One region of the Geobacillus sp. JS12 genome, then DNA from elsewhere that is predicted to be linked to it. Evidence: riboswitches for the same ligand, from Rfam matches in the RefSeq annotation. Region 1 holds a riboswitch; each other region holds the start of a gene.
The links. A riboswitch is a leader RNA that binds a small molecule or an ion and turns the genes downstream of it on or off. The one in region 1 is predicted to bind cobalamin.
Positions count from the first base shown of each region.

Region 1 (3,657 bases):
TGAGGCGAGAAAGCACGTCACGGTTGTGCTTTCCGGCGAGGGGGCGGACGAGCTGTTTGGCGGCTACAACATTTACCGCGAACCAGAGTCGTTGCGGCTGTTTGCGCGCATGCCAAACATCGTAAAAGCGGTGTTGCGGGTGATCGCGAAGATGCTTCCGGACGGAATGAAAGGAAAAAGCTTTTTGGAGCGCGGAACGACGCCGCTTGAAGAACGGTATGTCGGCAATGCGAAAATCTATAGCGAAAAGGAAAAAGCGGCGTTGCTCAACACGTACCAAGAGGGGCGCGAATATACGGCGGTGACGGCTCCTTTTTACCGCGAAACGCTTCATGACCCACCCGTCAACCGGATGCAGTATATTGATATTCATACATGGCTAAGGGGCGATATTTTAGTCAAAGCGGACAAAATGACGATGGCCCATTCGCTTGAGCTGCGCGTTCCCTTTTTAGACAAAAAGGTATTTGAGGTTGCTAGGCAAATCGCCCCTAACATGAAAACAGCCAACGGCACGACGAAATATATTTTGCGCAAAGCGGCTGAGGGCATCGTACCGGATCATGTGTTAAACCGGAAAAAATTAGGGTTTCCCGTGCCGATTCGCCACTGGCTGAAAAACGAAATGTATGACTGGGCGAGACAGCTCATCAACGAAAGCGAAACCGATCATCTGTTCCATAAGGACGTGCTCTATCGGCTGCTGGATGAACATGCCCGCCACAAGGCGGACCATAGCCGCAAGCTGTGGACGGTCTTGGCGTTTATGGTTTGGCATCAAGTCTATGTGGAAAAGAAGTACGATTTTGCTCCATCCGCACAAAGCGAGAAGCGGCCAGCGTCTGTTTTGGAGGCGTAGCAGGGAAATGAAGCGTCCCGGAGCTCAGTCGGGACGCTTGTTCATCGAAAGAGGCTGATTTCCGAGCGAAGGAATTTATATAGATGCAATTTGAAGCTTTAACATTTGTAGCTTTTACCGAGCATTTGATCGACTGTCGGGCGACCGAACAACGCCGCTTTCAGACCCATGTATGGGTCTGTGAAGCGGGTGGTTGTTCGGTCTTCCGTTACGCCTTGGCGTGACGGAGGCAAGCCTGTGGCTTGCCTTCGACAGTCGAAAAATGGACAAGTGACTTTTCCATCAAGGATATGTTAAACTTTTTCGTTGCATCTATATAGTTCGTTTTGATGTTCGATTTTGATGGGCGGTTGAGATTGGGCGTTTGAATCCCATTTTGCGTCCCCTCCTTCATATGATTCGTACATGGTGAATCGTAGCAAGTTTTTATGAACGAAATATGAACAAGGAACGATTTTTATGTGGAAGAGAAAATTTGATTCACTCACTCTTGCAATTTTCCCGGTTTTGGTATATGCTTGTTCCATCAGGATGCTAAATACTATATATTGGTTTTGAAGTCTTGTTGTACAACTACATATCGTTCTGCCAAGCAATGGTGTCCATCAGGACTTAATAGGGAATCCGGTGCGAATCCGGAACTGCCCCGCAACTGTATGTGCGGACGAAATGGGATGGCCACTGGCGGCAAGAGCCGTTCGGCGCGCCGCTGGGAAGGCCCCAAAGTAGGACGATGCACGAGTCAGGAGACCTGCCTTGCTTGGAACGTTTCATGTTCTTCGGGGTGTGAGAAGATGAAACGATAGGGGAAAAGAAAAAGGGTTTCGTATGCCTTTTTTCCGTCTGTCGTTTCATCCGCTCGCCTGCCCGAGCGGATTTTTTTATGGAAGGAGAGGGGAAACGAATGACCGTATTGACGAAAATGATCATCCTCGATGACCAAGGGAAGCCGGTTTCGTTTTCACGTGAAGAGTTTGCGTCGCTGATTGGGCAAGCCGCCGCTGGATTTGGCCGTCTGTCGCTTGATGAATACGTCGAGCGTGTTTGGCAGCTTCTCAGTCGAAAGGAGTCCGTCACGGTAGAACAGCTGCACCAAACGGCTATTTTGGAAGGACTTTCTTACATTGATGAAGATGAGCCGGAATGGACGTTTGTGTGCGCCCGGCTGTATTTGCAGAAACTGTACCGCGAGGCGGCACGGCAGCGCGGGTACGATGAACGCGAGCGGTATGGCGATTTCTACGCGCTGCTTGTTGCGCTGACAGAACAAGGGGTGTACAGCCCGTTCTTGCTTGAACGTTATACGAAAGAAGAAATTGATGCCATCGGTGCGTTTCTTGATCCGGAGAAGGACAAGCTGTTTACGTACATTGGGCTGCGCACGCTCGCGGATCGGTATTTGGCCCGCGATTATGAGCGACGGCTGTATGAATTGCCGCAGGAGCGGTTTTTGGTCATCGCCATGACGCTCATGGCGAATGAACCACCCAAGCGGCGCCTTGAGCTCGTGAAGGAAGCGTATTGGGCGTTAAGCAACTTATACATGACTGTGGCGACGCCGACGCTTGCTAATGCCGGGAAGTCGTACGGCCAGCTGTCGAGCTGCTTTGTCGACACGGTCGATGACAGCTTGCAAGGGATTTATGACAGCAACACCGACATCGCCAACTTGTCGAAATCGGGCGGCGGCATCGGCGTTTATTTGGGGAAAATCCGTTCGCGCGGCAGCGACATTAAAGGGTTCAAAGGGGTCTCCTCCGGCGTCATCCCGTGGATGAAGCAGTTGAACAATACAGCGGTGAGCGTCGATCAGTTGGGACAGCGAAAAGGGGCCATTTCCGTCTATTTGGATGTATGGCATAAAGACATTTTTGCGTTTCTCGATGCGCGGCTCAACAACGGCGACGAACGGCTGCGGACGCATGATTTGTTCACCGGCGTTTGCATCCCTGATTTGTTCATGGAGCAAGTCGAACAGCGCGGCGACTGGTATTTGTTTGATCCGCATGAAGTGCGGAAGGTGATGGGGTTTAGCTTGGAGGATTTTTATGATGAGGAAAAAGGGTGCGGGAGTTTCCGCGAGAAATACTGGCAATGCGTCAACGAACCAAGGCTGTCGAAAGAAAAAGTGCCGGCGATCGACGTGATGAAAAGCATCATGCGCAGCCAGCTCGAGTCGGGGACGCCGTTTATGTTTTACCGCGATGAAGTGAACCGGCAAAATCCGAATCGCCATCTCGGGATGATCTACTGCAGCAACCTTTGCACGGAAATCGCGCAAAACCAAAGCCCAACGGTGATGAAGCGGCAATATGTAAAAGACGGGATGATCATCATTGAGAAAATCCCAGGCGATTTTGTCGTCTGCAATTTATCGTCGATCAACTTGGCGCGGGCGGTGACCGATGGGGTTTTAGCGCGGCTCATCCCGATTCAAATGCGGATGCTCGATAATGTCATTGATTTAAACAATATTCCGGTGCTGCAGGCCGGCCTGACGAACGAAAAATACCGCGCTGTCGGGCTTGGAACCTTTGGCTGGCATCATCTTTTGGCGTTAAAAGGTATTCGCTGGGAGTCGGAGGAAGCGGTCCGCTATGCCGACGAGCTGTATGAAACGATCGCGTATTTGGCGATTCAAGCGAGCATGGAGCTCGCCAAAGAGAAAGGGAGCTACCCGGCGTTTCCGGGGTCGGACTGGCAGACGGGCGCTTATTTTGAGCGGCGCGGCTACGAAAGCCACGGTGAATTGGATTGGGATCGGCTGAAGCAAGATGTGGCCCGCTACGGGATGCGCA
Region 1 covers NZ_CP014749.1:362,511-366,167, forward strand. Annotated here, with positions in the region: gene asnB (asparagine synthase (glutamine-hydrolyzing)) at 1-859, shown strand, start outside; cobalamin riboswitch at 1,438-1,632, shown strand; gene A0V43_RS01895 (ribonucleoside-diphosphate reductase subunit alpha) at 1,764-3,657, shown strand, end outside.

Region 2 (3,657 bases), 1.5 Mb from region 1:
GCAGCTGCGGCTTTTGGGCAAGCGCCCGCGCCAAATAGGCGCGCTGCCGCTCGCCGCCGCTTAGCCGCTCAAGCGGCTCATCGATTTTATCAGCCAAGCCGACCGCACGAAGCGCTTCTTGAACCGCCGCTTCATCCTCTTTTGTCCACGTCGGAAACAAGCCGCGCTGATGGGCGTAGCGGCCGAGCGCCACCGTTTCTCTCACCGTATAGCCGGCCGCCGCCTCCACTGTCTGCGGCAGGACGGCGGCAAACCGCGCCCATTGCTTCGCAGACAGCGCCAAAAGCGGCTGGCCATGAATCTTGATCTCACCGCTGGCAAGCGGAAGCTCTTTGCAAATGAGTTTCAGCAGCGTCGTTTTTCCGCTGCCGTTCGGCCCGACGATGCCAAAAAGCTCCCCTTTTTCCACGGAAAACGTCACACGATCAAGCACTTGCTTTGGTCCATACCGATGCGATACGGCCCGCACCTCGAGCATCATCATCCCATCTTTCGCTTCATTTTTCGGAAAAACAAGACGGCAAATAGCGGGGCGCCGATCAGCGCGGTGATGACGCCGATCGGCAGTTCGCGCGGTTCGATGATCGTCCGCGCCGCCACATCGGCAAGCACAAGAAACGCCCCGCCATACAAGAGCGACAGCGGCAGCAGCACCCGGTAGTTTGGCCCGCACACAAGCCGAACCATATGCGGAACAACGAGCCCAACAAAACCGATCGTCCCGGACACCGACACCGCCGCGCCGGTGAGCAGCGCCGCCGCCGTCAAAATGATGACTTTTCGGCGCGTAACATCAACGCCGACATGAAGCGCCGCCGCCTCGCCAAAAGCAAACGCGTTCAACTCGCGGCCGTTGGCGAGAAGCACCGCCGCGCCGATGAGAAAAAACGGCAACAAAAGCCCGCTGTATTTCCAGCCGCGCATCGCGACGCTTCCCATCAGCCATGAGATGATTTGCCGCAATTCTTCCCCGGTCAAAGCGATCATCAGTGAAATGAACGCGCTGAAAAACGCGCCGAAGATAATGCCGGCTAAAATGATCGTCTCAACCGACAGCTGCGGCTCAACCGCGCGAGTGAACGCCAAAACGGCGACAAGCGTCGCCATGCCGCATAAAATGCTCACGATCGGCAGCGTGAACGTGCCAAAGAGCGGCCATTGCCAGCCGAGAAAGATGACGAGCACCGCCCCGACCGAGGCGCCGGACGAGACGCCGAGCGTGTACGGATCGGCGAGCGCATTTTTTAACAGCCCTTGAAACGCGGACCCGGCCAGCGCCAATGACGCCCCGACCAAAAAAGCGAGCACGACGCGCGGCAAGCGGATCGCCATCACGATCGGCACCCAATCGGCCGGAATGTCAGACGGAAGCGGCATACCAAACCATTCGGACGCAAGAATGCGAACAATAGAAGAAAAGGGAATCGACAGCGATCCTGTCGATATCCCTACGAGCAACGATAACATGGCCGCCGTGACGGCCAATATATACATCCACGTTTTACTTGAACACATCCGGGTAAATGGCTTTGGCAAGTTCCTCGACCCCTTCGACAAGGCGCGGACCCGGGCGGCTTACTAAGTCGGTGTTGACGTCATACACCCGCTTGTTTTTCACCGCCGGCACGTCTTTCCAAGCGGCGCGCGCAAACACTTGCTTCGCTCCGCCGTATGTGGTGATGATGACGTCCGGCTTATAGGCCACTGCTTTTTCTTCCGTCACCATCGGCCAGCCTTCCAAGCTGCCGGCGACGTTTTTCGCTGAAATCACTTGAAGCATCTCATCCATAAACGTCCCTTTGCCGGCTGTATAAATTTGCGGCGGCGGCGACACTTCAATCCAGACGTTCGCTTGTTTGTCCGCCGGGATTTGTTTCGCTTTTTCTTGAATTTGCGCAAGCTTCTCTTTCATATCCTTAATCACTTGCTTCGCTTTGTCTGTCGTCCCGGTCGCTTTGCCGATCAATTCGATGGACGCATACACATCGTCGAACGACTTCGCGTCATTCACGACAAGCACGGTGATGCCGGCGTCTTTCAATTGCTTGAGGCCATCGCGCGAGTTATGGGCGCTTGACGCGTGGGCCAAGACAAGGTCGGGTTGGAGCGAAATGATTTTCTCGACGTTGAATTCCATGCCGCCGATTTTCGTTTTCGTTTTGACGTCTTCCGGATAATTGTCAAAATCGCTGACGCCGACGATCTTATCGCCCAACCCCAACGCATAGGCGATTTCCGTATTGCTTGGGATGAGCGAGACGATCTTTTTCGGTTCCGCTTTGATCGTGACATCCTCGCCAAGCCCGTCTTTCACCGTCACCGGAAACGCCGCTTGTTCCGTTTTCGGTTCTTCTTTTTTCGCAGGCTCGGTGCTGCCATTCGCCCCGCCGCAGCCGACGAGCACGGCGGCCAAAAGGAAGAACACCGCCACCACCGCCGGCCATGTCCAACGTTTCATCCGTCATTCCCCCTTCAGTGATGTATGTACAATAAAAAACGCCCATTCCGCCTAAATCTGGGAATGAGCGCGAAACAGACCGCCAATGGGCACAACAATGCCCTGTACGACTGTTTCCGCGTCTCACCCCCGAAGATTCGGAAACTGCGGCAAGCAAGGCAGGTCTACTGGCTCATGCTTCATCCTACTCTGAAGCCTTCCCGTACGGAAAACAGCGCAAGCCATCTGTCCGTACAGTGGCGATTTCATTTCGTCCGCATTGACAGTTGCGGGGACAGCTCCGGATTCCCACCGGATTCCCTATTAAGCCTTTTCGGCACCTTGCTGCGAATGGATTCAGTTATGGGATATGGACATTTTTATAATAATGCAGCGTTTAGCATTTGACAACTATGAATTTACAGCACTTCACCTTCCCACTCTTGTAGATAATCGAGACGGATTCATGACCCATGCTTCATACGGAACAGAGCATCCCCTTTTCATCGCATCGAGCACCCGCGATTTCAAATGCGGCCATGTCACATATTCATCAATATTCGACTCATCGATCAACACAAACTTCGCCTCTTGAATTTCCTCAGGCTGGGAAAAACGTTTCCTTTCACATATGTCGCTTTAAATGCAATGTTTATGATATTTTTAGTTTCATTGTAGTACACGCCGCTGACCCCAATGAGACGGATGTCAACGCCAGTCTCTTCATGCACCTCACGATGAACGGCCCGATCGAGCGGCTCGCCCGGTTCAACTTGTCCACCCGGCATTTCCCACGTATCGGAGCGGTCATAGCTTTTAACAAGCAAAACCTCTCCCGTGTCATTCGTAATATAGGCTGAAACGGTGATAATGGCTTGTTGGTGTTTATCCATCAAGCTCTCCTCCTACATCGCGGAATGATCCTAGCTCTCTCCTGCAGAAAAAAAGCAGCTGCCCCATCTATACTGCCATCTTGAAAAAAATAAGGAAAATCCGTGGTGCTAGTTGAACATTAACGCCTCACGTGATGACACAGCGCAAGAGGGACAAGATCTCCACAACAGCATAGGCATGATGTTGTCCGTGCCTCGCTAGTTGGTGACGGATCTATTAGAAAAACTCTATTTAACGGAAAAACGGAGCAACCGACAACAACAGTTATATCGAGAGCGTTCAGGGAACATCTCCCTAGTGAATAAGTTTCCAATGACATACTGATA
Region 2 covers NZ_CP014749.1:1,910,271-1,913,927, forward strand. Annotated here, with positions in the region: gene A0V43_RS09285 (adenosylcobinamide amidohydrolase) at 1-484, opposite strand, end outside; gene A0V43_RS09290 (FecCD family ABC transporter permease) at 481-1,515, opposite strand; gene A0V43_RS09295 (ABC transporter substrate-binding protein) at 1,502-2,458, opposite strand; cobalamin riboswitch at 2,599-2,797, opposite strand; partial or broken gene A0V43_RS09300 (NUDIX hydrolase) at 2,867-3,333, opposite strand; partial or broken gene A0V43_RS21015 (IS982 family transposase) at 3,456-3,657, opposite strand, start outside.
Region 2: linked by a shared signal. The riboswitch ahead of A0V43_RS09295 (ABC transporter substrate-binding protein) and the one ahead of A0V43_RS01895 (ribonucleoside-diphosphate reductase subunit alpha) in region 1 are both predicted to bind cobalamin.

Region 3 (3,657 bases), 920 kb from region 1:
CCATGGCGATCGGTGCGGGTAAACTGTTTCGACATTTGTCGTCCGGGCGAGCGTTGCATCATGCAGGGCAACGAGCTTCCCGTCTTTCGTTGACCGCACATCGACTTCGATATAGTCGGCGTTCATGCGGGCGGCGAGGCGGTAGGATGAGAGCGTATGCTCCGGCGCGTATCCGGACGCGCCGCGGTGGGCGATGACGGCGGTTTTCGGCTGGCTGGATGGCTGCCAGGCAGCTGTGGCCGCTAAGACGATCGGCAGCGATAACCAAAACAATGCGCAAAGATAGAAGCGAAAAACCGTGATCGGGCGCATATACATCTCTCCCCTTCCAGTATCATAGGAGAAAGGAATCGCGAAATGCTTTTGGCCAGATGTTCCAAGACGGCGCGATCCACTTCATCTTCGCGCCCGAACGAATCCATCACCTTCGCTTTCGCCTATTTGGCCTTTGGATCCCATTCATTGTGAGCAAGCTGGAGATAAGCAACGGTTGTTCCATCCTTGTTTTTGCGTGTGACTGGTCGTATGTACATGCCTATATTATAACATATACTTTATTTTTAAAAGAAAAAAATTAATAAATCGCGTGCCTATGAAATCCAGCGTTTTTTCCTAGGATCCACATCACGAAACCCTTGATATAACAGCATTTTGGTCATTTCCATTTGCCTAAAATGACTTCAAAACTGTCGAACTCGGGATTCAGTTTGATGCATAAAGTGCGTTATCATGCCGCATACTGTAAACGACAACAAAACGTTGGGCTATAGCCAAGCGGTAAGGCAACGGACTTTGACTCCGTGATGCGCTGGTTCGAATCCAGCTAGCCCAGCTGAATCGCCGGACGGGGCTCGTTCGTCCCGGCAGCCAAAACGGCTTTCGCCATGTTGTGCGGGGCCGTTTTTTCGTTCGCCGGAAAGCGGGGACGAGAACATCTTTTTATCGTTTTCAGCGGCCCCGCAAGGACACGCATCCGATGCCCGAACAGAAGCAACGCCGCAAAAAATGTGGAGTCGGCAGGATTTTGACGAATGGTGACGAATGAAAAAAACGAAAGGGGAGAGGATCATGAAAACAGCTGATTTATGCGATCAATTTTTAGACGAGTTGCAAGTATGCGAACTGCCGTTCCAATCGTACGGCGGAAAGCGGGCGTTTTCCGGGCCGATCGCGACGGTCGACGTGTTTGAGGACAACGTCCTTGTCCGTGAAGCGCTCGAGACGGTGCCGCCGGGGACGGTGCTCGTGGTTGATGGAAAAGGCTCGCGCCGCGTGGCGCTATTAGGCGACCGGTTGGCGCAAATCGCCTGCGACCGGGGGCTTGCCGGCATCATCATCCACGGCTGCATTCGCGATTCGGCGGAAATCGGCCGCATGCCGCTTGGGGTCATGGCGATCGGCACGTGCCCAGTGAAAAGCAAAAAAGAAGGAAAAGGCGCCCGCGACGTTGTGCTTGAGTTCGGCGGCGTCCGCTGGGAGCCGGGGCATACGTGTACGCAGATGCCGACGGCGTTGTCGTCGCCCGCGAAGATTTGTCGGCAAAAAACGGTTGACGGCCGCCGTCAAGTTGTACTACGATGAAAACGGATGCTTGTTCCATGACAAGATCAATAGGCGAGAAACAAACAAGGTGCCTAAGCCTGCTTAAAGGCTTGGGTGAAAAGGGAAGCCCGGTGAAAGTCCGGCACGGTGCCCGCCACTGTGATGGGGAGCTTTGCGGCAGCAAGTCACTGAAGGATGCTTCGGGAAGACGCCGCCAAGCGATGATCCTAAGTCAGGAGACCTGCCTTGTTTGGATCGGACGGATGCCTACGGGACTATAGGCAGACGTGCGGGAGAATGATGGCTGCATTGGGCCTGTTTGGGCCGTTTACGGCTTTCGTATACATTTTTCTGCACCTCTGCTGTAGAGGTGCTTTTTCTTTTGCCGAAAACCTGCCCGTCTGTCTGCGTCTAAATTCTATCATTCTAGCCAAAAAGGGGGATTCGGTGGCGACATGGGATTTGCGGGGAATGAAGCATCATGTGCTCATTTGCAACGGAGGGACGTGCCTCCGCCATGGCGGGGATGACGTGACAACGGCGGTGCGCGAGGAGATCGCCCGCCTCGGGCTTGACGACGCTGTCCATACAACAAGGACGCGCTGCAACGGACGATGTCAAGACGCGTGCGTGATGATCGTCTATCCACAAGGCGTTTGGTATCGACAGATGACGCCGGAGCGGGCAAAGGAGGTTGTGCGCGCCCATTTGGATGAGGGGCTGCCTCTTTTGGAATGGGCGACGTATGAATACGAAGGCCAATTGGTGTTGACGCCGGCCGGCGAACGGGAGGCGCCAAGCGGAAAACGGAAAACGGAACATGCTGCGAAAGGAGTGAAGGGATAAATGAAGAGAGCGGTTCGATGGAGCGGAATGGCGGCTTTGTTCGTTTCCTATTTTTTGTTGACGAATGAAAATGAAGCGTATGCCATGCATATTATGGAAGGATTTTTGCCTGTCAAATGGGCGCTGTTTTGGTGGCTGCTGTTTTTGCCGTTCTTTGTGTTCGGATTGCGGCGGCTTGTGCATACGCTGAAGCAGCACCCCGAACATAAGCTTCTGATGGCGTTAGCTGGCGCGTTTACATTTGTATTGTCGGCGTTGAAAATTCCATCCGTCACCGGCAGCAGCTCGCATCCGACCGGGATCGGCTTCGGCTCGGTTTTGTTTGGACCATGGGTGATGGTGGTGATCGGCACAGTCGTTCTTCTCTTTCAAGCGCTGCTTCTTGCCCACGGAGGAGTGACGACGCTTGGGGCCAATGCGATGTCGATGGCGATCGTCGGCCCGTTCGTCGCGTACGGAGTGTATCAACTGTGCCGAAAAGGGGCGGTATCCAATCGAGCGGCTTTGTTTCTTGCCGCTTGTTTGTCTGATTTGGCTACATATGTCATGACGTCCCTGCAGCTTGCCTTGGCGTTTCCGTCTCCTGATGGGGAGTCACCGCCTCGTTTTTGAAATTCGCCGGCATTTTTGCCATTACTCAAGTGCCGTTGGCGGTGACGGAAGGCATCATAACGGTAATCGTCTGGAACTGGCTTTCCTCCTATCAAGCTTCTCCGCTGTTCCAAAAGGAAAAGGGGGCGTAATGCGATGAAGAAAAATGGCTTGCTCGTGTTGCTGGCTGCTTTGCTTGTCATCATTCCGCTTTGGTGGGCGCGCGGATCGGAATTCGGTGGAACGGACGATCAGGCGGAAAAAGCCATTCAAACGCTCAACCCGCATTACCGGCCGTGGTTTGAGTCGATCTTCACCCCTCCAGGCGGCGAAGTCGAAACGCTTCTGTTCTCGCTGCAAGCCGCGCTTGGCGCCGGCGTGATCGGCTACGTCGTCGGGTTGTACAAAGGGCGTTCGGAGCGGAAAAACAACCATGATTCGCGAGTTTGACCGTTGGGCGTATGACAACCGGCTGCGGGCATGGCGGGCGGAGTGGAAGCTGATCGTGGCGTTTGTTATGCTTGCCGTTGTCATGATGGGCGGCTGGCGCGAACAATGGCTTGTGCTCATCGGAATGGCGTATTGGATTGTCGCTCGTGCACGAGTGCCGTTTTCCGTGTATGGAAAAGCGATGCTCGCCGCCTCCGTTTTTTTAGGGCTCAGCCTGCTGACGCTCGT
Region 3 covers NZ_CP014749.1:1,283,744-1,287,400, reverse strand. Annotated here, with positions in the region: gene A0V43_RS06385 (glycerophosphodiester phosphodiesterase family protein) at 1-312, opposite strand, end outside; partial or broken gene A0V43_RS20890 (IS1634 family transposase) at 339-533, opposite strand; tRNA gene A0V43_RS06375 (tRNA-Gln) at 761-832, shown strand; partial or broken gene rraA (ribonuclease E activity regulator RraA) at 1,069-1,553, shown strand; cobalamin riboswitch at 1,612-1,805, shown strand; gene A0V43_RS06365 ((2Fe-2S) ferredoxin domain-containing protein) at 1,990-2,388, shown strand; partial or broken gene A0V43_RS06360 (energy-coupling factor ABC transporter permease) at 2,389-3,131, shown strand; gene A0V43_RS06355 (energy-coupling factor ABC transporter substrate-binding protein) at 3,136-3,429, shown strand; gene A0V43_RS06350 (energy-coupling factor transporter transmembrane component T family protein) at 3,413-3,657, shown strand, end outside.
Region 3: linked by a shared signal. The riboswitch ahead of A0V43_RS06365 ((2Fe-2S) ferredoxin domain-containing protein) and the one ahead of A0V43_RS01895 (ribonucleoside-diphosphate reductase subunit alpha) in region 1 are both predicted to bind cobalamin.